Regions from separate parts of the Lelliottia jeotgali genome, predicted to be linked through region 2. Evidence: predicted binding sites of a transcription regulator. Region 2 holds the regulator's gene; each other region holds the start of a gene.
The links. Region 2 encodes LexA, which represses DNA repair genes until DNA is damaged. Its sites were predicted from a motif close to TNCTGTATGTACATACAGNA; they were not measured.
Positions count from the first base shown of each region.

Region 1: uvrB (excinuclease ABC subunit UvrB) is a predicted target of LexA. The motif match lies at 3,339-3,358, and genes of this name have one in related genera.
Region 3: umuD (translesion error-prone DNA polymerase V autoproteolytic subunit) is a predicted target of LexA. The motif match lies at 2,563-2,582, and genes of this name have one in related genera.
Region 4: umuD (translesion error-prone DNA polymerase V autoproteolytic subunit) is a predicted target of LexA. The motif match lies at 3,898-3,917, and genes of this name have one in related genera.

Region 1 covers NZ_JAENMQ010000010.1:82,777-90,671, reverse strand. Annotated here, with positions in the region: molybdenum cofactor riboswitch at 1-9, opposite strand, end outside; gene yvcK (uridine diphosphate-N-acetylglucosamine-binding protein YvcK) at 237-1,145, shown strand; gene uvrB (excinuclease ABC subunit UvrB) at 1,248-3,263, opposite strand; gene JBO43_RS17165 (ABC transporter ATP-binding protein) at 3,970-4,692, shown strand; gene bioD (dethiobiotin synthase) at 4,655-5,356, opposite strand; gene bioC (malonyl-ACP O-methyltransferase BioC) at 5,349-6,104, opposite strand; gene bioF (8-amino-7-oxononanoate synthase) at 6,088-7,242, opposite strand; gene bioB (biotin synthase BioB) at 7,239-7,895, opposite strand, start outside.
Region 2 covers NZ_JAENMQ010000012.1:116,028-123,922, forward strand. Annotated here, with positions in the region: gene traF (conjugal transfer protein TraF) at 1-226, opposite strand, end outside; gene JBO43_RS19070 (cupin domain-containing protein) at 448-936, opposite strand; gene zur (zinc uptake transcriptional repressor Zur) at 1,052-1,567, shown strand; gene JBO43_RS19080 (CsbD family protein) at 1,634-1,843, opposite strand; gene dinF (MATE family efflux transporter DinF) at 1,988-3,307, opposite strand; gene lexA (transcriptional repressor LexA) at 3,374-3,982, opposite strand; gene JBO43_RS19095 (diacylglycerol kinase) at 4,092-4,460, opposite strand; gene plsB (glycerol-3-phosphate 1-O-acyltransferase PlsB) at 4,615-7,035, shown strand; gene ubiA (4-hydroxybenzoate octaprenyltransferase) at 7,149-7,895, opposite strand, start outside.
Region 3 covers NZ_JAENMQ010000011.1:18,822-26,716, reverse strand. Annotated here, with positions in the region: gene JBO43_RS17745 (DsbA family protein) at 1-57, shown strand, start outside; gene JBO43_RS17740 (hypothetical protein) at 249-734, shown strand; gene umuC (translesion error-prone DNA polymerase V subunit UmuC) at 870-2,123, opposite strand; gene umuD (translesion error-prone DNA polymerase V autoproteolytic subunit) at 2,131-2,547, opposite strand; gene JBO43_RS17725 (hypothetical protein) at 2,669-3,112, opposite strand; gene JBO43_RS17720 (hypothetical protein) at 3,321-6,668, shown strand; gene JBO43_RS17715 (lecithin retinol acyltransferase family protein) at 6,919-7,518, opposite strand; gene JBO43_RS17710 (hypothetical protein) at 7,596-7,895, opposite strand, start outside.
Region 4 covers NZ_JAENMQ010000001.1:106,337-114,231, forward strand. Annotated here, with positions in the region: gene tcp (methyl-accepting chemotaxis citrate transducer) at 1-788, opposite strand, end outside; gene JBO43_RS00530 (aldo/keto reductase family oxidoreductase) at 886-1,752, shown strand; gene JBO43_RS00535 (hypothetical protein) at 2,669-3,511, shown strand; gene JBO43_RS00540 (putative quinol monooxygenase) at 3,524-3,811, opposite strand; gene umuD (translesion error-prone DNA polymerase V autoproteolytic subunit) at 3,936-4,370, shown strand; gene umuC (translesion error-prone DNA polymerase V subunit UmuC) at 4,354-5,616, shown strand; gene JBO43_RS00555 (zinc-dependent alcohol dehydrogenase family protein) at 5,678-6,610, shown strand; gene JBO43_RS00560 (AI-2E family transporter) at 6,597-7,631, opposite strand; gene JBO43_RS23255 (protein YdgV) at 7,767-7,895, shown strand, end outside.

The DNA.
Region 1 (7,895 bases), on a different contig from region 2:
GTTTTCATATTCGAAAACGTGGGTTATGCCGATAGTAGCGCGGAAATGGCTCTTTCGCCATTCGCTGATTTCGCTATATAATTATATATATAACGACCAGATCGTGCACTTTCACTACAGAATACGTAAAAATCAAAGTTTCGCATTGATATACGTCATTTTGCGGGGGGTCGGGCATCGTCTTTTAGGGGTAGTTCGGTTACTGTTACGCAGATCGAATAGGATAAGGAATGTGTATGCGCAATCGCACTTTTGCGGATCTTGACCGTGTAGTCGCTCTCGGCGGAGGGCATGGGCTGGGCCGAGTCATGTCGTCGTTATCGTCGCTGGGTTCAAGGCTCACCGGTATCGTCACCACCACCGATAACGGGGGCTCTACAGGTCGTATTCGTCGCTCAGAAGGCGGTATCGCCTGGGGCGACATGCGCAACTGTCTTAACCAGTTAATTACCGAACAAAGCGTCGCTTCAGCCATGTTTGAGTATCGTTTTGGCGGTAATGGCGAACTTTCCGGACATAACCTCGGAAATCTGATGTTAAAGGCTTTAGATCACCTGAGCGTACGCCCGCTTGAGGCGATCAATTTAATCCGCAATCTGCTGAAAGTGGATGCATTCCTGATCCCTATGTCGGAACAACCGGTCGATTTGATGGCGATTGATACGGAAGGCCATGAAGTCTACGGGGAAGTGAATATTGATCAGCTGATTTTGCCGCCGCAGGAGCTAATGACCTACCCTTCCGTTCCCGCCACGCGTGAAGCGGTGGAAGCCATTAGCGAAGCGGATCTCATCCTCATCGGCCCTGGAAGTTTTTACACCAGCCTGATGCCGCTGCTGCTGGTGAAAGAGCTGGCGCAGGCGCTACGCAGGACGCCCGCGCCGATGGTGTATATCGGCAATCTGGGCAAAGAGCTCAGCCCCGCCGCAGCAAGCCTGTCGCTTGCCGATAAACTGAATCTGATGGAGCAGTACGTCGGTAAGAAAATTATCGACGGTGTAGTGGTTGGACCGAAGGTGGATGTTTCAGGGATGGAAGGCCGGGTGGTGGTGCAGGAAGAGTTAGAAGCGAGCGATATTAAATATCGCCACGACCGGCATCTGTTGCGCCTGGCGCTGGAGAAAGCGATTCAGGCGCTGGGGTAAGCATTTTTTCAGTGCGGTCTGGTGCCCTCACCCCGCCCTCTCCCACAGGGAGAGGGAGAAAACACTAAAAACGGCAACCTTCGGGTTGCCGTTTTGCTTTTGTCACGAAGCCGCAATAAACAAATCCCGCAGCTTATGCAGCTGATCGCGGATCTGCGCCGCCTCTTCAAACTCCAGATTCTGCGCATGCTGCATCATCTGCCCTTCCAGCTCGTGGATTTTCTGCTGCAGCGCTTTCGGCGTCAGCAGCACTTCAACCGGATCGGCCTCAACCGGATGACGCGCTTTGCCGCGTCCTTTGGTTTTCGCCAGACCCTGACCGAGCGCCAGAATATCCACCACCTTCTTGTTCAGACCCTGTGGCGTAATGCCGTTTTCTTCGTTGTACTGCTGCTGTTTCTCTCGACGGCGCTCCGTTTCGCTAATGGCTTTGGCCATCGATGCCGTGATTTTGTCACCGTACAGAATCGCTTTACCGTTGATGTTACGTGCCGCACGACCAATGGTCTGAATTAACGATCGCTCAGAACGCAGGAAGCCCTCTTTGTCGGCATCCAGAATCGCCACCAACGACACTTCCGGCATGTCGAGGCCTTCTCGCAGCAGGTTGATCCCCACCAGCACGTCAAACTCGCCGAGACGTAAATCGCGGATGATCTCCATACGCTCAACGGTATCAATATCCGAGTGCAGATAGCGCACGCGCTCACCGTGCTCTTCCAGGTATTCGGTTAGATCTTCTGCCATGCGTTTGGTCAGCGTGGTAACCAGAACACGTTCGTTGATGGATGCACGGGCGCGGATTTCCGACAGTAAATCGTCGACCTGAGTGCCAACAGGGCGTACCTCGATAATGGGGTCCAGCAGACCGGTTGGGCGCACCACCTGATCAACCACCTCGTCGCCCGATTTTTCCAGCTCGTAGTTGCCCGGTGTCGCCGACACGTAAATCGTCTGCGGAGCCAGCGCCTCGAACTCTTCAAACTTCATCGGGCGGTTATCGAGCGCCGACGGCAGGCGGAAACCATACTCCACCAGCGTCTCTTTACGCGCACGGTCACCGCGGTACATGCCGCCGATTTGCGGAATGGTGACGTGGGATTCATCCACCACCAGCAGGCCGTCCGCCGGGAGATAATCAAATAACGTTGGCGGCGCTTCGCCAGGACCCCGCCCGGAGAGATAGCGCGAGTAGTTTTCGATTCCCGAGCAATAGCCCAGCTCGTTCATCATCTCCAGATCGAACTGCGTGCGCTGGCTCAGGCGCTGCTCTTCAAGCAGTTTGTTGTTTTCCAGCAGAACTTTACGCCGGTCTGCCAGCTCAACTTTAATCTCTTCCATCGCCTGAATAATACGTTCGCGCGGCGTCACATAGTGAGTTTTTGGATAGATGGTAAAGCGCTGAATCACCGACTCAATGTGACCGGTCAGCGGATCAAACAATGACAGCCGCTCGACCTCTTCATCGAACAGTTCCACGCGCAGGGCCAGATCGTCAGATTCAGCCGGGAAGATATCAATCACTTCACCGCGCACCCGGAAAGTACCGCGCTGGAAGGCCTGATCGTTACGCGCATATTGCAGCTCGGTCAGACGACGCAAGATTGCACGCTGATCGATGATCATCCCGTTGGTCAGATGCAGCATCATTTTGAGGTAGAGATCCGGGTCGCCCAGACCGTAGATCGCGGAAACCGATGCCACCACAATCACGTCCCGGCGCTCCAGCAGCGCCTTGGTTGCCGACAGACGCATCTGCTCAATATGTTCGTTGACCGAGGCATCCTTCTCAATGAAGGTGTCTGAGCTTGGCACATAGGCTTCTGGCTGGTAGTAATCGTAGTAGGAGACGAAATACTCGACGGCGTTTTCCGGGAAAAATTCTTTCATCTCGCCATACAGCTGCGCCGCCAGAGTTTTGTTGGGAGCCAGCACCATCGTCGGGCGCTGCAAATCCGCAATCACGTTGGCGACGGTAAAGGTTTTACCCGAACCGGTCACGCCCAGCAGCGTCTGGTGCGCCAGCCCGTCTTCCAGCCCCTCTTTCAGGCGGCGGATCGCCTCCGGCTGATCGCCAGAGGGACGGAAGGCAGAATTCAATTTGAACAATTTACTCATGGGCGGCAACCTGATGACGGAAAAAACGGCAGGTGAGTAATTTTACTCGCGGCTGGCAAATTTGCCAGTAATAAATACTGGATGTAAAACCAGTAGCGTGTAAGGATATCTGGATTAGCATCCGCTTAATGAGCGCGAAACGGGGTGAAATTTAAGCTGCGACGAGATAAAACACCAGCCGTATGCGGTTATCCCCAGAACATTTCTCATTTTAACATTTGTCAAGCCAGGTAATGATAGTTTTATGGCAGCGCGTGACACTTTCATGACGCTGATTGCTTTTGTCTAACTATTTAATTAATAGAAGATATTTCTTAAAGCCGCGTTTCGCACCAATTCAGGCGCAGGCCGCGTATTCTCTCGCTTGCCTCAAGTTTTCTAACTCTAATGCACATGGTTATCCACAGGAATAGTGGATAACTGCTTCCAGCCCATACAGACCGCCACTCGCCAAATTCCCGGCTTTTCCCAAGGGCATGCCCATAAAAAATATTTATCGCTCTTTTTTGATGATTATCAGACCCACAGCGCATAACGACTGGTGAGATCTTAATCACAATTCAGTCATTCTGTGGCCTGTAGCCGCGCTTAACCTTTGTGAGCGTAATCTTAAAATCGCCGCTTATTTGACCGAACTGCAGTTTATGGCAGGGGTTTTGCACATTCCTGTGACGTCTTGTCCCTCACGCGTTACCAGGAGAGCATTATGTTAAGTCTGCGCGCTGTTAATCAGTTTTACGGAAGCCAGCACACGCTGTGGAATGTGGATTTAGATTTGCCGCCGGGGATGTGCACGGGCGTTATTGGGCTGCCGGGCATGGGTAAAACGACGCTGATCAACTGCATCACCGGCCAGCTACCGATAGAAAGTGGCACCATTATCTGGCATGAAACCGGCTCACCGCCGTGCAATTTACGCGCAGATGCACCTGAGCAGTGCGCGATGCCGGGCATTGGCTATGTTTCACAGGACAGGCGGATATTCTCGCAGCTGACGGTCGAGGAGAATCTGCATGTTGCGATGCGTGCCAAAGGCACACCGGATGCAGGCGCAAGTGCTGAGATTTACGACCTCTTTCCCCAGCTCTGGCCGCTGCGCCACGCCCGAGCAACGGGTATGTCGCCCGATGAGCAATATCAATTGGCGCTGGCCAATGCGCTCATCAATCGCCCTCGACTGCTGATTCTGGATGAGCCGCTGCACGGCACAGGAAATACCTTTGCCCACAAGTTAGGACAACTGCTGATGCGCCTGAGCCGGGAGCTGGGAATGACGGTGCTGTTAGCGGAACAACAGCTGTCGTTTATCCGCCGGGTGGCGGATCGTTTTTGCGTGCTGTATCGCGGACGTAACGTGGCCCAAGGCCACGTAAACGAACTGGATGAGGCGCTTATCGCGCACTGGATGTCGCGGGATGCAAGGCGCTGAGATCAAGATACTGCCCGGTCTCGGCGTGTTCTGCGCCTTCAGCCAGCCACGGAATTTCCCCGAGAAACGGCGCGGGAAGCACGCGCTGCAACGTAGCGAGATATTCCTGATGACGTTTCCCTGGCGCAACGACGTCGTTGGCAATCCAGCCCGCGAAGCGCAAACCGGCCTGTTGAATCGCCTGTGCGGTGAGCATCGCGTGATTGATGCAGCCCAGTTTGACGCCGACCACGAGGATCACCGGCAGCTGTTCGTCCTGCACCCAATCGGCGAAGGTTTGATTATCTGAGAGCGGCGTAAACCAGCCGCCCGCCCCTTCAACCAGCACCCATTCCGCCTGCTGCTCCAGCGCCCTCAGGCCCGCAGAGAGCACCGGGAATTCAATTGGGCGTTGCTCGTCGGCGCTGATGATGTGGGGCGACGTCGGTTCCGCAAAGGTGTACGGATTCACCTCCTCGTAAGCCAGCGGAAGTGTGCTGTTGCGTTGCAACGCCAGCGCGTCGGAATTGCGCAAGCCTTCCGCCGTCATCTCGCTGCCCGACGCGACAGGTTTGTATCCGGCAGTCATAAAACCCTGCATACGTGCGGCCTGTAACAGCGCAGAGCTGGCGACGGTTTTACCCACTTCGGTATCCGTTCCGGTGACAAAATAACGTTCACTCACGTTCGATAATCCCATGAAATAATTGATAAGAGAGCGGAAATTCACCCCGCTCGCGCGGCCACGTCAGTTCGAGTCGGTTAAGTTCGCCGCGCGTCAGCGGTTTGCGTGCCCGTCCGCTGTGCAGATGGGTGGCGCCAATTCCTTTCAGCGAGCGCATGGCGCTCAGCGCATCCGTGAATCCAAGCGTCACAATCTGCGTGGTGGCTCGAAAACGCCATCCTTCCATCGCACTTTCTACCTCGTTCTGCGATAAAAAACGGTTGGCGTGCGGCTGTTCATCCACCGCGCGCCACGCCTGATTTAGCTCCGGCAGTGAGTTATCCAGCAGCGTGGTAAACGCAACGATTCCTCCCGGTCGCGTCACCCGATACAGCTCGCGTAGCGCCTGCGGCAAACTGGCGCACCACTGCACCGCCAGATGGCTCCAGACCAGGTCAAACTGCGCGTCAGGTAACGGAATCGCTTCGATATCCGCCAGCAGATAATCATCCGCCGCCTGCTGATAGCGTGCCTGCTCCAGCATTTGCGCCGAGAGATCGAGCGCCGTCACGTGGCTGCCCGTCTCGCGCCAGGCACGGCTGTTCGCACCGGGACCACAGCCCGCATCCAGTACGGCATTGAACCTCCCTGCGTCGAGAAAGGCTTTCAGCCCGTGAGCGCTGCGGCGCTGCAATTCATCATGCTGAGAGTAGCTCTGCGCCGCCCGCCCAAAGGCCGAGGCAATGGCCTGCTTATTCACCTGCGTCATGCAGCGCCTCCAGTAAATCCTCGATATCCTGCGCGTGGTGCGCGGCGGTCAAGGTTAGACGCAGACGCGCTGTACCCGCTGGAACCGTCGGCGGACGGATCGCCGTCACCCACATCCCCCGCTCGCGAAGCTGCTGCGCCAGCCGTAATGTGCGGCTGTTTTCACCGACAATCAGCGGCTGAATGGCGCTTTGCGATTGCGTCATCTGCCACGGCAGTTCGCCAACGCCAGCCCGGAAGCGCTGAATATGCGCCGCCAGAATTTGCCGACGCTGTTCACCCTCGTCGCTCCGAATCACGTTTAGCGCTTCCTGCAGCGCCACCGCCTGCGCGGGCGGCATACTGGTGCTGTAGATCAGATGGCGGGCAAATTGCAGCAAATAATCGGCCACCGAGTCACTGCACAGCACCGCTGCACCGCTGATGCCAAACCCTTTGCCAAAGGTCACAACTAGCAGTTCCGGTTTCACATCCTGGCTGGCGGCACTCCCGCGCCCTGCTTCGCCGAGCACGCCAATGCCGTGGGCATCATCCACCAGCAGCCAGGCATCGTGCCGCCGGGCGGTGGCGTGCAATTCACCCAGCGGTGCGCTGTCGCCGTCCATGCTGAATACCCCTTCGGTCACCACCAGCTGTTGCCCTTCGCAGGGTTTCTCCAGCAGCGCATCGAGCTGTTTCACGTCGTTGTGGGCAAACCGACGCAGCTGCGCCGGGCTGAGACTGGCGGCTTCCAGCAGCGAAGCGTGGCTCAGACGGTCGGCGACAATCCGATCCTCTTTACCCACCAGCGCGGCGATCAGTGCCTGATTAGCAGCAAAACCGGAGATAAACAGCAGCGCGCGCGAATAGCCGAGCCAGTCGGCAAGCTGCTCTTCCAGCGCCTGATGTGCGGTGGTGTAGCCCGTCACATGCCCCGAGCCACCGCTTCCCACGCCATACCTATCTGCCCCCTGCTGCCAGGCGCGGACAATCGCCGGGTGCTGGCTTAAGCCCAGATAATCGTTGCTGGAGAAATTGCAGAACTGGCGCTGGTCGCGAAGCAGAAAGCGCCCGCCGCCCTTGACGGCTGAGCGCGTGCGAAACGCGTCCGCCGCCCGGCGTTCGTCAAGGGCGGCATCGATACGATGTTGCCAGGTCATACGGTCGCGGCGTTGTAATACTGTTCGGTGTCGGCGTTGAAAAGCTGCTGTTCCAGCTCGTTATCGCCCGTCAGCACTTCGGTCTGATGCGGATTCAGCCCTAGCTTGCGGAACAGCTGAACGTCTTTGTCCTCTTCCGGGTTCGGCGTGGTCAGCAGTTTGCAGCCGTAGAAAATCGAGTTGGCGCCCGCCATAAAGCACATCGCCTGAGTCTGTTCATTCATCTGCTCGCGGCCTGCGGAAAGGCGCACGAACGAGGTTGGCATCATGATGCGCGCCACGGCGATAGTGCGGATAAAATCAAAGGCATCCACATCGTCGTTATCCGCCATCGGTGTACCTTTGACCTTGACCAGCATGTTGATCGGCACGCTTTCAGGCGGCGTCGGCAGATTCGCCAGCTGGAGCAGCAGGCCCGCGCGATCTTTCACCGTTTCGCCTAAGCCGACGATCCCCCCGGAGCAGACCTTAATCCCGGCATCTCGTACCTTGCCGAGGGTGTCCAGACGCTCCTGATAGGTACGGGTGGTGATGATGTTGCCGTAGAATTCCGGCGAGGTGTCGAGGTTGTGGTTGTAGTAGTCCAGCCCCGCCGCCGACAGGCGCTGCGCCTGGGTTTCGTTCAGTGTGCCGAGGGTCATACAGGCTTCAAG
Region 2 (7,895 bases):
TATCGCTGATATCGTCGATCTGATCCTGCAGATTGTCTTTGTCGGTAATCTGCGCGCCGACCGAAGGCAAGATAACGGTAATGTCGTCATCCGGTTTGGCCTTTGCCAGCAGCGCCGGGTTGATGAAGGCGCCACTACCGTAATGGCCTGATGCAACTCCGGTTCCACCCATCGCGTCGCTACGCGCTTCTGTCCAGGTATTGGCTGCTCCCGCCTGATTTGCCATCAATAAGGAGACAGTGATGCTAACCACCGAAAATTTAAAATGTTTTTTCACAGTATGCTCGTTTTATAGTCTGTTATTAAACAACCCCGTCTGTTATCTCCCAAACAGGGACGAACTATTGCTGTGAATAACATCAAAAAGACCTGCTATTTCCCTAAGTTAAATCTTCCGCTCGGCCTGTTGTAATTTGTGACGGCCCTCAATATTTATAGAAGAGGATATTATTTTCGCCCAGGTTTTCCGTCGTGAGGGCCAAAAAACTGCGGCGGATGATCGACCCAGCGGTCTTCACGCGTGGCGGCATAAACTGGATTCAGCGGGTAATAAATCCGGTTTTGTTTTTTGTTCGCCTCGCCAACCACCAGCAAGCGCACCTCTTCGTCGGTATTGTTAATAAAGGTGTGGCAGACCCCGGTTCCGGCCGGAAAACCGACGCTGTCGCCCGGCTCCAGTTTCCATAAATAGCCGTTAATCCACGCCTGCGGATGCCCTTCAATGACAAAGATAAACTCTTCTTCGTCGCTTTCAGCGTGCGGATAAGAGGTGCGACGCCCTGGCGGCAGCCGTTCATGATGGATACCGATACGCCCCAAACCCAGTTTGCGCGCCAGCGGCGCACCGATGGCAAAAAGCTCGTCACTGTCCGGGTAAGTGGAATCGTCAGCGCCTTCGACGTCGCGCCAGTGTCGGATGCATTCAGGTCTTTTCATTGTGTTTTTCCCATGTTGCGATGCGTCAGGTATAGCACACCGTGGCGGTTCTCGGCGTTTTCAGTAGAACATGGTAAAGTGAGGGTTTTCCAGACTCCATAATTCGAGGTGCGATATGGATAAGACCACGATGCAAGATCTGTTAGCGCAAGCTGAAAAGCTCTGTGCTCAACGCAATGTGCGCCTGACTCCGCAGCGCCTTGAAGTGTTACGTCTGATGAGCCTGCAACGCGGTGCTATCAGCGCGTATGATCTGCTCGATCTGCTGCGCGAAAGCGAGCCGCAGGCGAAACCTCCGACCGTCTATCGCGCGCTGGATTTCCTGCTGGAACAAGGGTTTGTGCATAAGGTTGAATCGACTAACAGCTACGTGCTGTGCCACCTGTTCGATCAACCGACGCATACCTCGGCCATGTTTATCTGCGATCGCTGTGGCGCGGTCAAAGAAGAAGGGGCTGAAGGCGTGGAGGATATTCTGCATTCTCTGGCGGCTAAAATGGGCTTTGCCCTGCGCCATAACGTGATTGAAGCACACGGGTTGTGCTCGGCATGTGTCGAAGTGGAAGCTTGCCGTCATCAAGGTGAATGCCAGCATGATCACTCGGTCATGGTTAAGAAAAAACCGCGCTAAAACAAAGCGGGCGGCCATAAGCCGCCCTCAGGGATTGTACTTCCGTGTACAACGGGTAGAACTCTGTTACCAGCGGTAGTCGTTGCGTTTTTCCCAGTCAACAACCTCTTTTTCCGCCTGATCTTTCGCGTAGCCGTAGCGTTCCTGAATCTTACCGACCAGCTGTTCGCGTTTACCTTCAATGACGGTTACATCATCGTCGGTCAGTTTACCCCATTGTTCTTTCGCTTTACCTTTGAACTGTTTCCAGTTACCGCCGATTTCGTCTTTATTCATAATCATATCCTCATCGTTCGGTTATCACGTAAATTTGAATCGTCCGTTTCGTTCGTATCTGCTGGACGTGATAATAATTGTAGATAAGGATTCGGCAGGCGTTGAGAGATTCAGAATCTTTAACCGTTTCGTCAAACGAAGCCACTAGGCGAACCAGGTGTTATTTCGCCAGTGACGCCGCCAGATAACCGCCAGAGAAAGGCCGCGCAGGGCGAGAAACACTGCCAGCGCCAGCCACAATCCATGATTACCCAACCACGGCAAAGTGAAGAGAGTTAACGCAAACCCAGCCGCCGCGACCGCCATGCTGTTACGCATTTCTGCCCCTCGCGTTGCACCGATAAACATACCATCCAGCAAATAACACCACACGCCCACCACCGGTAGAACGACCTGCCACAGGATGTAATGATTCGCCAGCTCGCGCAGCTCAGGCAAAGAGGTTAATAGCGCGACGATTTGGCTGCCGAACAGGGCATAAATAAGCGCAAAGACCAGCGCCACCAGGCCAGACTGGCGGCAGGCCGCACGCCACACCTCCTGCAACTGCCCCGTTTGGCGCGCACCGTAGGCTTGCCCGGAGTGGGCTTCCACGGCATAGGCAAACCCGTCAAGCGCATAGGCAGTGAACGTCAGCAGTGTCATGAGCACGGCGTTGACCGCAACAATCTCCGGCCCCAGCCGCGCGCCGAATACCGTTAATGCGCCAAAGCAGAGTTGCAATAGCAGCGAACGCAGCATGATGTCGCGATTCAATGCCAGCAGTTTGCGGATGTTGCCGCGCCACGCGGTTTTCAGCATCGCGAGTGATATTCCCCGCATCGCCAGCACACGCTTCACCATCCATAGACCGATGAAGAACGTGCCGTATTCCGCGACCACGGTTGCCAGCGCCGCGCCCTGAACATTCATATGCAGACCCATCACCAGCCAGAGGTCGAGGATGATATTGAGCACATTCCCCACCACCAGCAGGATCACTGGCGCACGCGCATATTGCACACCCAGTAGCCAGCCGAGCAGAACAAGGTTTGCCAGCGATGCCGGAGCGCTGAGCCAGCGGATTTCAAGGAAACGCCGCGCCTGTTCGAGCACCGCTTCACTGCCGCCAACGACGTGCAAAGCCAAATCAATAAGCGGTGTACGCAGCAAAACAATCAGCAGCCCCGCGCCCAGCGCAAGAATCAGCGGCTGCACCAGCGCGCGGGCCAGACGAAACGGATCTTTCGCGCCAAACGCCTGCGCGGTTAGACCTGTAGTGCTCATGCGTAAAAAGAGCAGCAGCATGAAGAGGAAACTGGTCGCCGTCGCGCCAATCGCCACACCGCCAAGATAAACAGGGGAATCCAGATGACCAATCACCGCCGTATCGACCAGCCCAAGCAAAGGAACGGTGATATTGGAGAAAATCATCGGCAGCGCAAGACGCCACAATGCCTTGTCTGAGGGAGTCAGCAGAGACATGAGAAATTACCGGGAAAGAAGTGAGACAGTCAGACTGCGGATGCACCGCAGCCTGTCAGAAAGATATTACAGCCATTCACCGTTGCGGATGACACCCACAGCCAGACCTTCAATAGAGAAAGCCTGCTCGCGGAGATCCACCACAATTGGGGAGAACTCGCTGTTTTCCGGCAACAGCTGAACCGTGTTGCCCTGTTTTTTCAGTCGCTTAACGGTGACTTCGTCATCAATGCGCGCGACAACAACTTGTCCATTACGCACATCCTGCGTTTTGTGCACCGCCAGCAGATCGCCGTCCAGGATTCCGATATCTTTCATGGACATCCCGCTAACGCGCAGCAGGAAGTCAGCACTCGGTTTAAACATCCCCGGATCGACCTGATAGTGGCCTTCAATGTGTTGCTGAGCCAGCAGAGGTTCACCCGCCGCAACGCGACCCACCAGTGGCAGACCTGTTTCTTCCTCTACCAGCAGGCGAATACCGCGTGAAGCACCGGAGACAATCTCAAGGACGCCTTTACGGGCCAGTGCTTTGAGGTGCTCTTCAGCGGCATTTGGAGAACGGAAGCCCAGACGCTGCGCGATTTCCGCACGCGTAGGTGGCATTCCCGTCTGGCTGATGTGATCTCGAATAAGATCAAACACCTCTTGCTGTCTGGCCGTTAACGCTTTCATTCCGCCCCCTGGGTGTATATACAGTTATGCTGTGAGTATATACAGTCAAAGGTGAATTTGGAACCAAAAACTGCACAAAAAACCAGAGACTTATTGCATTCCTGAAGGCTTATCGAAAATGTGACCAAAGAAGCGTGACCCAGGTGATGGCCGCTATGATAATCGCAAGCAGCACAGCGGCAGATCCCATGTCTTTCGCGCGGCCCGAGAGCTCATGGAAATCAGAGCCGATACGATCCACCACCGCTTCAATAGCGCTGTTGAGAATTTCCACTATCATCACCAGAAGAACCGAACCAATGAGCAGAACGCGAGTGATAGGATCAACGTCGAGGAAACAGGCGATGATGACCGCGATGACAGCAGCGACCCCTTCCTGACGGAAGGCGGCTTCATTGATCCACGCCGCGCGGAAACCTTTCCATGAATATCCGGCAGCTTTGATGATTCGGGTGAACCCGGTGGTATTATTGGCCATTAAAAGAACCTTTTCTTAGATTTAGCGTCAGTAACTAGGGTTGTCGCACGTAGCAATACAGCCTGAAGTATGACCGGTAACAACAGAAATTTTGCGCGCTTTCTGTTATCCTTGCGCCGCATTTGCATTATTAACCAGAGGCTTTACATCGTTTATGTCCGGCTGGCCACGAATTTACTACAAAATACTTAATTTACCATTAAGCGTCCTGGTAAAAAGTAAGTCTATCCCGGCGGAACCTGCGCTGGAATTAGGGCTCGATACCTCGCGTCCTATTATGTACGTTTTGCCTTATAACTCGAAGGCAGACTTACTGACGCTGCGCGCCCAATGTCTGGCGCATGATTTACCCGATCCGCTCGAACCGCTTGAGGTCGACGGTACTCTGCTGCCGCGCTACGTGTTTATTCACGGCGGGCCGCGCGTGTTTACCTATTACACGCCAAAAGAAGAGTCCATCAAGCTGTTCCACGATTATCTCGATCTGCACCGCAGCAACCCCAACCTGGATGTCCAGATGGTGCCAGTGTCGGTGATGTTTGGTCGTCGTCCAGGCCGCCAGAAAGGTGAAGAAAACCCGCCGCTGCGTATGCTGAACGGCATTCAAAAATTCTTTGCCGTGTCATGGCTGGGGCGCGACAGCTTTGTGCGTTTCTCCCCTTCCGTCTCTCTGCGCCGCATGGCGGATGAGCACGGCACGGATAAAATTATCGCCCAGAAACTGGCTCGCGTCGCACGTATGCATTTCGCGCGTCAGCGCCTGGCTGCCGTTGGGCCACGTCTGCCTGCCCGTCAGGATCTGTTCAATAAACTGCTGGCCTCCAAAGCCATTGCCCGTGCCGTCGAAGATGAAGCGCGCAGCAAGAAAATCTCTCACGAGAAAGCCCAGCAGAACGCTATCGCCCTGATGGAAGAGATTGCGGCGAACTTCTCTTACGAGATGATCCGCCTCTCTGACCGTATCCTGAGTTTTACCTGGAACCGTCTGTATCAGGGGATTAACGTCAACAACGCCGAGCGCGTACGTCAGCTAGCCCATGACGGCCACGAAATTGTCTATGTGCCCTGCCATCGCAGCCACATGGACTATCTGCTGCTGTCATACGTCCTGTATCACCAGGGCCTGGTGCCGCCGCACATCGCGGCCGGTATTAACCTGAATTTCTGGCCAGCAGGCCCGATTTTCCGCCGTCTGGGTGCGTTCTTTATTCGTCGTACCTTCAAGGGCAATAAGCTCTATTCCACAGTATTCCGCGAGTATCTGGGCGAGCTGTTCAGCCGTGGCTATTCCGTTGAGTATTTCGTAGAGGGTGGTCGTTCTCGTACGGGTCGTCTGCTTGACCCGAAAACCGGCACCCTCTCGATGACCATTCAGGCTATGCTGCGCGGCGGTACGCGTCCGATTACGCTGGTACCAATCTACATCGGTTACGAGCACGTGATGGAAGTAGGCACTTACGCGAAAGAATTGCGTGGTGCGACCAAAGAGAAAGAGAGTCTGCCTCAGATGCTGAAAGGCCTGAGCAAGCTGCGCAATCTCGGTCAGGGCTACGTGAACTTCGGCGAACCGCTGCCGTTAATGACCTACCTGAATCAGCACGTTCCCGAGTGGCGCGAGTCTATCGATCCGATTGAAGCGATTCGCCCAGCCTGGCTGACGCCGACGGTCAATAACATCGCCGCCGACCTGATGGTGCGTATTAACAACGCCGGTGCGGCTAACGCCATGAACCTGTGCGTCACGGCGCTGCTGGCCTCACGTCAGCGTTCACTGACGCGCGAACAGCTGACCGAACAGCTTGATTGCTATCTGGATATTATGCGTAATGTCCCGTACTCGGCGGATTCCACCGTTCCGGCTGCGACCGCCGGTCAGCTGATTGACCACGCGTTGCAGATGAACAAGTTCGAAGTCGAGAAGGACACCATCGGCGACATCATCATTCTGCCGCGCGAGCAGGCGGTGCTGATGACCTACTATCGCAACAACATCGCCCATATGCTGATGCTGCCATCCCTGATGGCGGCGATTATTACTCAGCACCGCCGCATTTCCCGTCAGGAACTGCTGCGCCATGTTGAGACGCTCTATCCGATGCTGAAAGCCGAGCTGTTCCTCAGCTGGAGCAACGAGGAGCTGGCCGTCGAGCTGGATAAACTGACCGCCGAGCTGTTGCGTCAGGGTCTGATTGCGGTGAAAGACGATGAGCTGCATATCAATCCATCCCGTTCCCGTACGCTGCAGCTGCTGGCAGCCGGGGCGCGCGAGACGTTGCAACGCTACGCGATCACCTTCTGGCTGTTGAGCAATAACCCGTCCATCAACCGTGGAACCCTGGAAAAAGAGAGCCGCACGCTGGCTCAGCGTTTATCCGTCCTGCACGGTATTAACGCGCCAGAATTCTTCGATAAAGCGGTGTTTAGCTCACTGGTGCTGACGCTACGTGATGAGGGTTATATCAGCGATACCGGCGATGCGGAACCTGAAGAGACGATGAAGGTTTACCAGATGCTGGCGGAGTTGATTACATCCGATGTGCGTTTGACGATTGAGAGTGCGACGCAGGACGAGTGACGATGCGGGTGCGGTCTGATGCCCTCACCCCGGCCCTCTCCCACAGGGAGAGGGATAAAAAATTGTAGGTCGGGTAAGGCGAGGCCGCCACCCGACTTTTTTTTACGCCGTCATTAAGACCAGTAACTCATCGCCAGCCCCAAAAACAGCACCAGGCCGACGTAGTTATTATTCAAAAACGCTTTGAAACAGGCATCGCGATCGCGGTTCGCAATTAGCTTTTGCTGATACGCAAACAACAGTCCCGCCACCAGCACTGACCAGTAAAACTCCCAGTTCAACGCGTTCAGATAGCCAATCAACACCATCAGCGCCAGCACGGCGACCTGCAAAATCCCGATGATCAGCTTGTCGTTACGACCAAACAGGATTGCTGTCGATTTGATGCCGATTTTCAGATCGTCATCGCGGTCAACCATCGCATACTGCGTGTCATATGCCACAGCCCACAGGATGTTGGCGAGGAACATCAGCCAGCAGCTTAACGGCACAGATTCACTGACGGCAGCGAACGCCATCGGGATCGACCAGCCAAAAGCCGCGCCCAGCACCACCTGCGGCAGATGGGTGTAGCGTTTCATAAACGGATAAACCCACGCCAGCGCCAGTGCCGCCACCGAGAGCAAAATCGTCATGGTGTTAAGCGTTAAGACCAGCAGGAAAGCGAGTAATACCAGCACCACAAACAGGGTACGGGCCTCTTTTTCCGATACCTGACCGCTTGGCATTGGGCGATTGGCGGTGCGTTTGACATGGCCGTCAAACTTACGGTCGGCATAGTCATTGACCACGCACCCCGCCGCGCGCATCAACCAAACACCGGCTACGAATACCGCCAGTATCCATAAAGGCGGTAATCC
Region 3 (7,895 bases), on a different contig from region 2:
CCTGGCGCATTAGATATCAGCACATTGCAGGCGGCAATTCAGAAGGCTCGCGGTTAATTTAAGGTAATAGAATACGATTACTTCCAAGCCGGGTGCCAGTTAACCTTGCTTTCTAAAAGCACTCCGTGTTGCTTTTCTGGCGCCCTTTATCAAAACAGTTATGTTAGATGTTCGAAAGCGATAACCCTTGAGGTGCATTGTTGGTAGGACGAGTTCGTTCAGCTGCTTCAGTCGGTAGAGAATCTTAAATGACAATAGCACTTGTCGTGTTGACGCTTGCAGTTTTGGCTCTGGCGTATGGACGTTATCAAGATCGAAAATTATTAAGCGAATTGGTTCGTAACCAAGAGAATAATTTAGCTCTCCCAATTACCCAGCTCGAATCGAAGCCGAAATTTGTCAGTCGGGAAACAGCCTGGGAGATGCATTGTTTTGCCAGTATTGATCTATATCTTCACTTGCTCATAGCCCTGGAAAACAGCTTAAAACATGAAGGTTTTACACTAACTCGCTCAGGTCGAAATGCGGAGAAACTCAACGCAGATACAATCAAGCGAGTCGCACGATACATAGCGACAGAGCATTACTTGTATTTGTCCCCAATGGAACCAACTGAAATGATAGATGATAAAGTGAACGTTGGCGAAAGAGACGGTAGTAACATTGAGAGGCTGATTCTACTGAGCAAGGGGTGTCGTAAGCAGGGATGGTTTATTGAAAGATCCCAGGATTAAAGAGGTTTGACAAATTAGAATCTGGTAGTACAGCAGCATAACACCACTTTAAGGAGGTCGCGTTTAAAGCGCTCAGTACACGCGATTATCTTTGCCGCTTCAAGCAGACCCTCTCTATGGATATAAGGGTACCGTCTAAGAGCGCGCAACAGGAAGTTCATCCCAGCGAGTGGTGTAGCGTGGCGATAACAGGGTCTGTTTCATCCTGAAGGGCTGTTCAATGCCTTCAGCCAGCATGAATACAGTTCCCCTGTGTTGCCGGTTAAGACGATCCATTACTTTCATCAATGCCTCACTCCCTGACCTCACTGGCCTTTCATCAAACAGACTCAGCTGCTCAGTACCGTCGGTCATCGATGACAGCACCACTCCCGCTTTTGCGTAGGCGACCCCTGGCCGGTAAATCCTGTTAAGAATAGCGATGGCCGCACTGTTCAGGTCCCGCGTATCCTGCGTGGAGGTAAGAAATTCTATTCCGCTGGTGCTGAAGCGATCCGGACCCTTGGCAAAATGACTGCTCTGGATGAATACCATTATCTGTCGCGCCCACGAACCGTCAAGCCGCAGCTGCTCTGCGGCTCTTGCTGTGAAGAAGGATACTGCCTCATGCAGATCGTGCCGCTCGGTAAGACGTTGACCAAAACTGCGGGAAACGATGATTTGCTGTCGGGCCGGAGGGGAGTCATCCAGGGCAAAACAAGGTTCACCATTAAGTTCTCGCCAGGTCCTTTCCATCTGTACGCCAAAGGTCTTTCTGATAAAACGCACATCGGTATTGGCGAACTGAGCACCGGTTTTGATCCCCAGCTCACAGAGATGTTCGCTTATCCTTTTGCCGATCCCCCATATTTCCCGGGTTTCAACCAGTGACAATAATTTTTGAATGCGGATAGGGTCAGTCAAAACGACGACTCCCCCCGTGGCTTTCCACCTCTTGCTAGCGTAGGTGGCTAATTTCGCTAACGTTTTCGAAATACCCACCCCCACACCACAGGTGAGTGAGAGGTTGTGCTGAAGGGTGGCCCGAATTTCACGACCATAGCGTTCCGGATCGATAAGATGCGTCATCCCAGCAAGTGACATAAAGCATTCGTCCACAGAATATCGATTGGTGGCAGCGGCGTACCCTTCAAGGGTCTCATGGAACCGGTTCGAGTAGTCCTCATAGAGGGTAAAATTAGAGCTTCTGATGGCAATGCGGTGCTTTTTGATCAGCTCTTGGCATTTGAAAAGGGGAGCACCGCGTTTAATTCCAATATTTTTTGCCTTTTGATTCATAGCGATAACCATAGAATCGTTGTTGCTCAAGATCAACAGCGGATGATCGGCAAGCTTTGGCTCCATGGCAGTTTCAAAGGCGGCATAGGCCCCGTTGATATCGACATGCATATACATATCAGAACTGATTTACCGCAAAAGTGACCACACCCCAGATCTCCAGCTCCTCCGGATTGACCCGTATAGGTGAAAATGCCGGGTTGCAGGGCAACAGCATGAGCTCCGGGTTGAGCTGAAGCTGCTTGACGGTAAATTCACCGTCCACAAGCGCAATGACGATGGAACCGTCGGTGGCAGTCAGTGAACGGTCGACAACCAAGATAGCTCCATCGCAGATCCCGGCGTCTTTCATGGAGTGACCACTGGCTCGAATGAAAAAGGTGCTGGGGCGATTTTTAACTACGTGCTCATGAAGGTTAAGTTCGTTGTCCTCGTGGCCTGCACAGGGGCTCATTACCCCGCAACTAACGAGGTCGGAAAAATATGGAGAGTACGTCTGCGGGTGGGCTGCGGGGATGTCAAAAGTAACTTTCATGATCGCGTCCGAAAATACTGGTTATATACACAGTATCACCGCCATTCGCGCAAAGATCAAACGCTCTCAGCTGTATGAGGACGCTCCAGCCCGACTAAAACCGCGAGCCTACTTATATTATTCAAGGCGCTAATGCGGAGGAGATCCCTGCGATGTGAAGCCTGTCTGAATATCCCTCAGTAAGCACATTCAGCAGGGCCGGAGCCATTGGTTTTACCGGGAAGGGCTGTATCGCCAGGTACTGGTACCGCAACCGGAAAGAATTGCCGGAAAATATCCCATGCGGTGCCTGTGCGGCAACCTCATCACCCAGTTGCAGGCGCACCCACATCTTCAGGCGGTAGTCGAGGATATGCCCGTCCAGCACTATCCAGCAATGGGGAGAAAACGCAATGCCATTATCCAGTCCGCACACTTTTCCCAAGACACGCTGGTGAGGGATGTTCTCACGTGAGAGGGCTAGGCTGACCATCATCGTGTGTCCATCGCATTCCTGTGGTGCGTCATCCACCAGCAGCAATGTCTGATGGAGTGTTTTGAGATAAGAAGGCGGGTTTGTATCCATTAATTGCGTCCGGGTAAAACTGCGGATTCTGTCGTAAAACATCATATCAAGTTAAGCAGGTAATTCTACCGAACCCATTTCGACGGATCTGACTTAGTTAGATAGCTCGCACATTTCCGTCAGGATGTTTTTCAGTGTCGCGGGGTTATTAGGAGTTCAGACTAAGTTGGTATGCTATGACCAAATCGCGGCAGGTAAGGAAAATCCGATGGGTGAGTTGATCATCAAAAATAGCGTAGAGCGTATTGAGCGCTTTCAGTCTCTGGCCTCCGGGGAATTCTGGTCTGCGTTAGTGGACATCCCGGAGGAAGGCATTAGTGTCGGTGATACCCTACTTATCGTATCACTGCGCTACGCAGAGAATGAATTACATACGGTGATCCTTCGCTCTCATCCCCGTGTCTATGGCAAAACCATTGCTGTTCAGATGACGAATAGCCAGGGCGAGATTAACGAGCGTGGGAAGACGATGACAGAACATCGCTTCCTGAGGCAGGATTTTCTCAACCGCTTCCAGTTTCAGCCCGAGCATAAGCAGATCCGTGCCGCCGAGCTGCGGCTTGTTCAGGAGGAGGTGGCGAGGCTTCAGTCTGAGCTCACCGGACTTGTCAGCAACCCGCAAGCCCTCAGAAGCTTCGCTCTTGAGCAATTCGAAGAGGAAAAGTTTAAGGCGGATTCCTCTGATCAGCGTGGTGGAACCCTGGCCTTTCCGGCTCAGCAACAGACGATTGCCTCCCTTGCCGTGGGAAGCGTCCAAAATGCGCTGTCATCGGATTTAACTGAGGCGCGTATCGATGAGATCCGAAACGCCGCCAGGCAGGAAGGTCGGGTGAACGAAATTATCAGCCAGACTATCTCCGCTAGGTCGAATGATATCACCAGAGCCATTCAGCGGATGACGCCGTATTTTGAAGAACAGGGCGCGGCGATGATTGCGACGTCTGAAGCCTCCCGGGAGCATGTGAAAAAAATCCAGGATGGCGTGGGAAGTCTAGAGCTCTACGTTGGCAAGGATGTTGAGGTAGTGACGATTTGCGAGGGAGAGTCAGCCCCGGAAAACATTCCACTTCAGATTGTTCAGGCAAAACTCATGGTCGACGAAGAACTGGCCGTGTGGACCGATCTGAACCAATGGTTTGATTTCTCAGACATGGACAGATTCCATCAGGCACTGAAAGCTCATCCTTCGCTGGTGGGCCAGATTTTCCCGTCTGAACGCGCCGTTGTCTGTATGGCCACAACACGCCGGTATATTGATTATCGTGACCCGTGGGAAAGCCGGGAGCGCAACGCGCAGAACAGAGTGGTGTTCCTGCTGGTAAGGGATGGGCAAAACGTTTACCAGGTTTTTTCTTCTGTCGAAAGCCACCTGGGTGCCAGCCAGCTGTTTCCTTCCGAAAGTGAGCAACAAGCTCATTTCAAAGGGATGGATGGCAGTACCATCAAATTCGAAGATGTCAGTTACACGGACCGGCTCAAGGCGCACGACCTGATGGCCTTGCATTACCGGCGCTTTTTAATCCTCATCTGCGGGCTGGATCACCGGCTGAAGCTCTTTGGGTCGTTCTACGACAAACGCACTCCCTTCAGCTTCCTGAGCCTCGAATTTCAGGAACAGTTCATGACCTTCCTGCATGACAGTGACGGCAGCGGATTACTGGCTGCACCTGAGATTCGCCCATCCCTTAGCGAGTTCGTAGATCGTGCCAATTCGGCGTTACAGTCCGGATCACGGGTGCTTTGCGCCTGGCGGGAACTGATTTCTCCTCGCACGGCGCCAGGAGCTGTACAGGAAGACCGCGATTATAACAGCAGCTACCGGGGCTGGAGCTGGAAAGCGAGCCCACTCAAAGATTATGAGATTGTCATTGCCAGTAGTCAGGGCGAGGACCTTATCGTGAATGCGTTGTGCGAAAGGCATTCCACAGGCAAAAAAGTCAGCTGTAAGGTCAATGTGTCGAAGTTCCAGGTCAGGGATACCATGGGATACCTGTGCATGGATACCATTCTGCCAGAAGACCTTGAGTGGTATATCCGTCGCCGAAAATTTCGCAGCAATCATATTTTTTACATCCGGATGTTTAAGATGGCGTTGGAATTTATCCGGCAGGAACGCCAGGAAGAACAGACCTATCGCATTGAGCTGAATCAGGCACTGGTCGATGGCCATATTGGTACACCGGAAAGCCGCCCGGGGCTCATTGATAAATGCATCATCATATTCCGCGCCAATAATCGTGGTGATCCGCTCTCTATAGCCATGGCGACCCAAAAGGGCAGGGAAGGGTTGCTGAATCAACTCTATCAGCTTGGCGGGGCCGGAAGGAGCCAATTACCGGCGGTGAAGGCCTTCATTGAACAGAAGGGGTTCACGCTTATTCGTCTATCGGTAAATGCCACGGGTAAACTGCTGGCTTACGCCACACCAGCTGCCTATGAATGTGATAACCGACTGGAGGCCCATGCCTGGGTACACAAGCTAACGTTGGCATCCAGCACCAAAGGGGTTATTCGGCAGGCTAATAAGGACTGGGTCAAACTGAAACCAATCACGCCGTCAGAAAATATCCTGTTTGAAGAGCCGCAGCTGGTGGCGAAATGGGCAGGCAAAAAAACTGCATTTTCAAGTTATCAGGAAAAGCAGCGCTTGTTTGACCTTTGTAGTCGGGGTCCAGAATTACTCCGCCAGTTCGTGGACATGAAGAACCCTGAAACCTTTCTCCAGATGATGTCTCAATGGCTTGTGGCTTATGAGGAAATCAATGAGACCGGAGCAACCGTTGAAAACCCCGCCATGATGGTGCCCGTTGCGGTAGAGCGTGTTAAAGGGAAGGCACAATTGGTGTATCTCGGGACCAAAAGTCCTGAAGCATGGTTTATGCATCATGCCCCGAATGAGCAGATGCGGGAAATGTTTACCGAAGAGTACATTGAGTTCTATGAAAATGCGGAATCAATGCGAAGTCGTCTGCTGGCAAAATTAGAGGCTGGGGTATCACCTGGGATGAGTTTCTACACCAAAACAGAAGGCGAAGTACAGGAGCCTATCTTTGATGGCAACCGTAAATCCGAGTATAGCCTATGGTCTACCAGTAACCTGACTGCATTGCCGACAATGCTGAACGACCAATGGACCTATCTGATTTCTGGTTTCGACCGGAATGGCCAGCTTTATCTGACGCCATCATTCATTGATGACGAAGGTACCGTCATGATTGACGAAGCCATCGAGTATCCTCGGCCAGCGGGATTATCACCTGTTACGGTCTGGGAATTTGAGCGCGACCATTTCGCAAAAATGGCGGTAGATTGTGATGGAAAGCCGGTAATGCTGACGCACTGGTACGACATCGCCCCTGAAGAACTGACGGTACAAGAGGTTTTGGGAGGTATCTCCCCGGCAGATTTTGTGGTGCGGACGTACCGAATGGACTCAGCAGAGCAGGCAATGAATAATTTCAACCGGGGGGCGGGCCGACTGCGGTACGCATCGGAAAACGAGGAATGGCCGCAGCCGCCAGAGGGGGTTATGCGGATCGTTAAACGCGCCTGGTAGTTGTCTACCCTCTGACTACGTGTGGGTCAGAGGGTACTGAGCGAGTCGGCTATCCATCCTCACTGAAAAAGGTCACGGCAGTAGTAAGAGAAAAGTTACTTTCTTCGTACTGGCCTTTAAGCTGAACCCAGGGGTTACAAAGTTTTAGCGGGAAAGGGGGGGTAAAATAACCTTAGTAGCTAAGCGGAATTAGTTATGCTGTATTGTGCTCATAATACTGACAATTAATACTAGCTAAATTAATTTCTACTTAACGTAGCAGTTTAAATGCATGTCTGCTAATCCATGAGCGGTCCAGCTCTGCATCAAGCTCCTCTATTAATTTCTCATACTTCCTGATTATTTTATACATAGATGTCTGTTCACTATCACGAACGTTTGTTTTACACCACACTGCAAAATGCTCGCAATTATTTACCACCAAATGATAGTTCTTCTCACCAATCCTACTGTTCGCTCGGTGAATGACTTCATCAGGAGTCTGTATTTCATAATTTATAGATTTAAGTAGTTCATATGTGGCTGACAATGCTTTAAGTATTTTAATTAATACTTGAATAAAAGTTAACGGCCCGAAAATAGATGAGAGAGTCGCATTACTGGAAACGCTTGTGTACGTACGCTCATCAAAGAAGTGTTCCGGGAAATCAACAATTTCATATTTTTCACTATCTTTTAAAAAGTGAGCAAAATCTGTTGTCATTATCATATTGTTCGCTGAAGAGGTATCTGAGTCAGACGAGGTGTAATGAATGACGCGGCTATCATTGTCAAAAATTGCAAAGTGCCAGAAATTTTTGGTTGCAATACGACGAACTCTTAACACATCACCACGAACAGGTTTTCTCATTTAAATCTCACTTTAAAATTTGTAAATTCAGCAGTGTGTTGATGAACTGTGGTCAGACTAAATCGATAGCGCAAGTACTAATTATCCCTTTCGCCGGAAAGCGATGCAACAAGGCGTTTAGCATGTTTGATATTAAGCGTTGTCATGTTGGCGCCCAATTCAGCCATCATTTTGTGATTAGCGCATCTTACATACGGCAGGAGGCATCCAGTGTAGGCTTTGGTAGTTGCAATAGTCACCTGGGAAAAGGGCACATTCAGGTGTCTGATGCCCTCCAGTAAATCCTGTTCAACTGCGTTCAGATAAAGCGGCGATGCAGCGAGAACAAAGCGGTCATTGTTGCAGGTACTGAGTAGCTCAGAAAGTGAGCTCATACG
Region 4 (7,895 bases), on a different contig from region 2:
AGCGAGGTTTGCATCTCGTGAAGACCGGCCGCCAGTTGGCCCATTTCATTGCGGCTATTGATGGCGATGGTGTGCGTCAGATCGCCGCTGGCTATGGTGCGGATATGGTTCATCACGCTACGAAGCGGTTTCAGCAACAGATGCTGTAATCCTTGCCAGAACACAATCAGGACTATCATCACCACCAGGAAAATCGTGCCCAGCGTCCACTGCATATGAGTAAAACTGCTCTGGTTTTCTTTTGCGGCGGCTTTTAACAGGGTGTTATTTTCGGCGCGCCAGTGGGTGTAAACCGCTTCCATATCGTCCTGCGCCTGCTGGGCATCGAGATCGCCGTACGCCTGATAATTATTGGCACGCAGATACTCAATCGACAGACGCATCACCTCATGCATCTGGGTATACGCTTTTTGCATTTCAGCCGTTAATTCCTGGCTCTGGCCGCTAACAGGCGGCATAGCATGCCAGGCGCTATAGTAGTTTTCAGCTTTCGTCAGAGAGTCGCTGGCGTTACCGAGCAGCTTATTGATTGCCGCAAGAGAAGCCGGATCGCGCTGATTTTTGAGGTAACGAATAGCCACGCGCGTGACCGTGACGCGGGTTTTGACCAGCGTGTTGACGCTGTCGCTCAGGCTCTCCTGCTGTGCATTGAGGCTACCTGAGTTCTGGAAGTTGTGACGGTCATTGCTGACTGCGGAATAGAACAATCCCCCCGTGACGACTTGCAACAGGCAGAATATAGTGAGAGCAAAGATAATCCCGGTAATGACGTGCAGATTTTTCAGCATAACGGAAGCCCATTTGATGTGCAGAAGTTGCATCATTGTTATCGACGTAGCAGGGCTAAACTTTAATTTTACTAATGCTTAAATCAGGTAGATCACTATGACGGATATTGATAAAAGCGGCATTTTTACGTTAGGTTCGCGTTCGGTTAAACGTCTCGGCTATGGCGCGATGCAGCTGGCCGGGCCTGGTGTCTTTGGCCCGCCAAAAAACAAAGAGGCGGCACTGGCAGTATTGCGCGAAGCCGTGGCGGCAGGAGTGAATCACATTGATACCAGTGATTTTTACGGCCCGCACGTCACCAATCAACTGATTCGGGAAGCATTACACCCGTACCGTGACGATCTGACGATTGTGACTAAAATCGGTGCCCGACGCGGCGACGATGCCTCCTGGCTACCGGCGTTTTCGGCTCAGGAGCTTACCCAGGCGGTGCACGATAACCTGCGCAATCTGCAGCTGGACGTTCTGGACGTGGTGAATTTACGCATTATGTTTAGCGCTCACGGTCCTGCGGAGGGATCAATTGAGGAACCCTTAACGGCGCTGGTTGAATTGCAGCGTCAGGGTCTGGTGCGACATATTGGTCTAAGCAATGTGACCGCCACGCAGATTGCGCAAGCCCAGAGGATTACACCGATAGTCTGCGTGCAAAACCTCTACAACATTGTTAATCGTAGCGATGATGCCATCATCGATGTGCTGGCGGAGCAGGGGATTGCGTATGTGCCTTTCTTCCCGCTGGGCGGATTTACACCGCTGCAATCATCCGGGCTGCAGGCCGTCGCGGATAAACTGAGTGCCACACCGATGCAGGTCGCGCTGGCCTGGTTGCTTAAGCGTTCGCCGAATATTCTGTTGATTCCCGGCACGTCTTCAGTGGCGCACCTGCACGAGAATTTGGCGGCTGGCAATCTGGTGTTGCCGGATGACGCTCTGGCCACGCTGAACGCGCTGGCGGAATAACGTGCCTGTCTGACGGCCACGTTTTTATTCCGTGGCCGGTTCCACCATTCGACTTCTTCTGTGCAATTCTAACGCTTCTGCCACAATTTCCTGTTTGCTCAGGCGCGTTTCATACGCCGTCGCTCTGACATATTCGACCAGCGCGGATTGAATCCTCGCGCTTAACATTTTAAGGTCTGCATCCTTTGCGGTGCCGCGTGCTACACGCTTGTCCGGGTAATCTCGACTAGGCATTGTTCAAGTCCTCTTAACGCTGTCTTGTTAATTCGTGCTGTGAAATATGCGTTGGGAGTGAAAACAAGTCAACTTTCTAAAACCACGGTTCAGTTTGTATTAAATCCGTTAAAAAAACGCCCGTATTTCACGACGTTTTTCATTTGAAAGGGGAAAGGGTTCAGTATGGAAAGCGGGAAAAATAGCGGAAGTTAAGCATCCGGTTTTGCATAGGACGTAAACGGTTCGTTACACGAAATGATCACTACATAAAACTATCCAATGCAATAATAAATCAGGTCAATGAATTACGAAGATTTAAAGGGTTAACGACGAGCGCCGCTTCAAATGTATACATATGCAGTGGAATGTTTTTTTATGCATTGAGAAACGGATTTTGTATTTTTTGAGCGTTTCTCGCGTCGCTAACCTCACGCGACAGCCGTAACAATTTTGCAAAAAATGGTCGAAATGTTTAGTGCAAAAACAGAATAATATCCTGAAAAAGTTTTATTTTAGTGATTTTGTAGTATCTGATTTTATGTGGTTAAGTGATGTGGTTAGTGTGATTAATACTATTTTAGTAGTGTTGGTCTAGTGTTGTCGTTTAAGAAATGTATACTCTGGTTGCACTGGCAATTCACAAACCCGTTCTTATTGTGTGTTATCCTGCCAGGGTCTGCGTAATCAGGAAGTCACCGGTATGTATCATCTTTTTCTAGAATTCGATAGCCTCGAACCCGGCGTGAAGTCTGTGGAGGATTTGAAGTATGTGATCCGCGATGACAAACACACGGCGTTTGTGATGAGCGCAGTAGTGGCCAGGTTCATCAAAGATGCGCTAATCATGAACCACACTATCATCAGCCTGAAGAACTGCCGTTTTGCGTTCGATGGCGGGACTGAGTTTGTGGAATTTGACGATAAAGGTCAGGCAACACTCTTTACCGAAACGCCGGACTGGTTTGTTACACCGGGTGAATTTGCGCGTTCTCAGTGGTTAGTTAATCACGAACTTCATGACCTCATGACGCCGCAATTTATCGCGACCTTTCTGGAAATGTTCTCCGATGTGAAAAAACGTCGGGAACACTGCAACGTGCTGTTTGATTTGCAGCTCGAAGATAACCGTAAACGCGGTAAAGCCGACGCGAAACCGGCAAATAAGCCCCGAGGCTCCACCAAGCAGAAGATTTTTGATCTCGGCTCGTTTGAGTTGTTCAGCCAGTTTTTTACCCGCCTGAAAAAATCCGTTGATGCTAATCAGTTCCCAACGGTACAGGTGCTAACGGACATCGACGAAGTCGCCAAAGTCCCCGCCACACTGAAAAGCGCCGTTCGAACCTGGTTTAAAGCCATTTCGTCCGAGATGCCGCCGAACACGAAAAGAGTGGGGGCCGGTAACGCTGAGCTGTTCTGCGCCCCTATTCGTGCGCAAATCCAGCAGATTGAAGCCTATGGCGTCGAGCGCTATTACAAGAAACTGTCAAAAGCGATAGCCGATGGCGGCGATCGTTACATCGCCGATTTCACGTTTAAGCTGTAGGGCTAATACGGTTTAACTAAAACCGTTCATCATGATAAATGTCGGTTCTTTACGCTGGTGCTGATTAATCATCGGCACCAGCCGTCTGAAGTGCTCACTCGCACAATGCGCATCCAGTGCTGCGCGATCGGGCCACTCTTCGATGAAGATAAAATGCCCCGGATCTTTCTCATCGACATATAAATCGTAAGCAATACACAGCGGCTCCCGTTTAGTGGCTGCAACCAGCGCACGATAAAGCGGGAGAACAGTCTCAACGGCTTGCGGTTTAATAAAATCTTCGGCGATGACTTTCAGCATGATCTCTCCTGGTTAAATTCCGTGTGGCGTCAACGGCTTCATTTTCGCGAGCCAGATTCGACTTGATCTGATCGCTAAATGCATAATACTGTATTTATATACAGTTATTGTCAGGTTGGCTATCATGAATCCCGTTTTTTCATGTGAATTGAAAGAAATCATCGAATTACCTCTTTTTCTGGAGCGCGTTCCGTGCGGCTTCCCTAGCCCGGCGCAGGATTATGTTGAGGATCGTCTCGATCTCAATAAGCTTCTCATCCAGCACCCCAGCGCCACCTATTTCGTCAAGGTGAGCGGCGATTCGATGATCGGTGTAGGGATTGGAGACGGGGATCTGCTGGTGATCGATCGTTCGTTAACGGCTGAGCATGGCGATATTGTGGTGGCGGCGATTGCAGGGGAGTTCACGGTGAAAGAGCTGCGAACCCGTCCGTATCTCCACCTGCTGCCACACAACAAAAACTTTTCTCCCATCGTTTTCCAGTCAGAGGATGAGCTGCAACTCTTTGGTGTTGTGACGCACACTGTGAAATCGCACCGACATGTTCGCACTCGTTGACGTCAACAGCTTCTATACCTCCTGCGAGACGGTATTTCGCCCCGATCTGCTGGGCAAACCGGTGGTGGTGGTGTCGAATAACGACGGGTGCATTATCTCGCGCTCGGCAGAGGCCAAGAAGCTGGGCATCAAGATGGGCGCGCCTTACTTCAAGATCAAAGACGAGCTGCGGCGGCAGAAAGTGGCGGTGTTTAGCTCGAACTATGCGTTGTACGCGGATCTGAGCCATCGCGTGATGTCGATTCTCACGGAGATGGCGCCCGCGGTTGAAGTCTATTCCATCGATGAGGCGTTTATTAATGTCTCCGGCGTGGCGAACTGCATTGCGCTGGAGACGTTTGGCCGCCAGATCCGCGAGCAAATCCTGAAAAATACCGGCCTGACCGTCGGCGTCGGCATCGCGCCAACCAAAACCCTCGCTAAGCTGGCTAATTTTGCGGCGAAAACATGGAGTAAAACCGATGGTGTGGTGGATCTGTCGGATCCTGAACGTCAGCGAAAATTGCTTGCGCTGGTGCCGGTGGGTGAAGTGTGGGGTGTGGGGCGGCGAATCGGTAAAAAACTCAATCAGATGGGAATTGAAAACGCGCTGCAGCTGGCGGAGTGCTCAACGTGGGTGATTCGCAAACACTTTAACGTGGTACTGGAGCGTACAGTGCGCGAACTGCGCGGTGAGCCTTGTCTGGAGATGGATGAATTCGCCCCGGCGAAACAACAGATTATCTGTAGCCGCTCTTTTGGGCACCGCATTACTGAGTACCGTGACATGCACCAGGCTGTATGCGCTTATGCGGAACGAGCAGCCGAGAAGCTTAGGGCAGAAAGGCAGTTTTGCTGCGTGATAAGTGTGTTTATGCGTACCAGCCCACATGCGGAAAACGAAGTGTTTTATGGCCCTCAGGCCAGCGGTCGTCTGGCCGTTCCGTCTAACGATACACGCGATATTATCCGCGTGGCTAGCCAGGCGCTGGAGCGCATTTGGCAGGAGGGTTTTCGCTATATGAAAGCAGGTGTGATGTTGAGTGACTTTTTCAGCCAGGGCGTTGCGCAACTGAATTTGTTTGATGAATATCAACCGCGATCTAACAGCCATGCGCTGATGCAGACCATTGATCGCCTTAATTCATCGGGGCGCGGTACGGTGTGGTTTGCAGGTCAAGGGAGCCAGAAAAACTGGGCGATGAAGCGTGAAATGCTCTCGCCGGGGTATACGACACGGTATTCGGATTTACCCGTGGCGAAATAATCATTTTCCCTGAACGAATGAGGCAGTAAGCTCTTGTTGATAACTCTTTTCAGGGCCGTACATGAATCATCTCGCATTAGGATATGGCTGCTTTGGTGAGCCTGAGTCCGTCCTCCAGCTGGAGGCGATTTCTCCCGGCTTGCTCAATCCCGATCAGCTGCGGGTACAAATGCTTTTTTCCCCGGTTAATGCCTCGGATCTGATCCCCATCACCGGCGCTTATCGCCATCGCACACCGCTGCCTGCCATCGCGGGCTATGAAGGTGTCGGCGTAGTCATTGACGGGCCGCAGCATCTGATGGGCAAACGCGTGCTGCCACTGCGCGGGCAGGGAACCTGGCAGCAGGTGGTGGACTCTCCTGTGGATCTGGCGATCCCGGTGCCCGATGATATCGACTCCATGCTTGCCGCTCGCGCCTGGATCAATCCGCTGGCCGCGCAGCTGATGCTGAAACTCTACCCGCCACAGGGGAAACGCGTGCTGTTGACGGCTGCGGGATCGGACTGTGCCATTCTGCTGGGGCAGTGGGCGCTCAACGCCGGAGCTGAAGCGGTGTACGGAATCCACCGCTCGCAAGTCCATGCCGACCGGCTGGCGGCACTGGGGATCACGCCAATATCACAACACAACGCTGCAGCAATTCGCGCGTTAGCGAAAGATGCGGATCTTGTCTATGACGCCACGGGCGGCGACGTGGCAGAGCAGATTCTGGATATGCTGCCCAAAGCCGGGACTTTTGTCTGCTACGGTCTGCTTTCCGGGCAGATGTTCAGGCAGCAAAAACAGGTGCGCTGGTTCCATATCCGCAACACGCTGGATGCGATGAGCGTGGACGAATGGCAGGGGCAATTTCGCGAAATATGGCCGAAATTGCAGACCAGCCATTATGGCGATGCCTCGCTGTTTGCGCTGAGCGCGTGGCGTGAAGCGCTGGCCTGTTACCGGGAAGCGGGGCGAACCGCGAAGCCGATGTTTGCCTTTACCGCTGGCTAACATCGCTCAGCAGTACCGCGATGCTCTGGCCGCCCGCCGTCTGCTCCAGCGCAATCTTCACGATAATGGTCAGCGGCACGGAAAGGAGCATCCCAACCGGGCCGAGCAGCCATCCCCAGAAGATCAGCGATAAAAAGACCACCAGCGTGGAAAGTCCCAGCCCGCGGCCCATCATGCGCGGTTCAAGAATATTGCCGAACACCAGGTTAATCACCAGATACCCCGTCAGCACAATCAAAGCATCGTACAATCCGCTAAACACCAGTACCTGGGCGATCGGAGGAATGGCGGCCAGCACCGAGCCAATGTTGGGAATATAGTTGAGCGCAAAGGCCAGCAAACCCCAGACAAACGCAAAGCGCACATCCAGCGCCGCCAGCATCGCCCACGCTACCAGCCCCGTCACAATACTGATGGCCGTTTTGAGCACCAGATAGCGCGAGACGCTGTCCAGCGCCCGCTGAATCGCGACCATTCCTTCCACCGGACGGGACATAACCTGCTGCAATTTGAGCGGTAGCTGAGGCACTTCGATCAGCATAAACACCACGGTCAGCAGCAGCAGGAAGATAGAGGTCATCGCGCTGGAAAGCTGTGACAGCAGGGCCGTCACCAGTGTCATGGCGGCGTTCGGGTCGATGTACTTCAGCAACTCTTCTACGGAGACTTCAATCCCGGCGCGCTGTAGCCAGGGTTCGATGTGCTGTAGCGGAACCACCAGCGAGGACCGGTATTGCGGCAGGGTACGCGCCAGTTCGTTCAGGGATGTTCCCAGATACGCCACCAGCAGCACCATCGCCAGGATGATGACGGTAATCAGTAACGAAATCGCCAGCACGCGCGGGACGCGCAGGCGCACCAGACGTTGCACCAGCGGATTGAGGATCACGGCGATAAACAGCGCCAGAATAAAAGGCACGATAATGTCAGCGGCAAAACGGATCCCCGCGAGAATGATCACCAGCATTCCGAGCATGATGACAATTTTTAATCCGTTCAGGGTAATGATGGGTTTTGCCATGAGAGTTCCTGAGTTAATTCTTATATCTATATCATAACGGGAATATTCATTTACTCTACTAACCAAGGTCAAACGGGCAGGGTAAAGAAGTGAAAAGGTTTTGAGTTAATTCCTGGCTTATGGTACAAATCAGGCGTGTTTAACTACCGAGGACAATTTTCATCCGCAATGACGAGAAGCAATACCGCGGATAATTGTAATATTATGGACAATCTGTTCAGGACGTACTTTTCAAATAACACCGCTGTTTTTTCAACTTCCCTC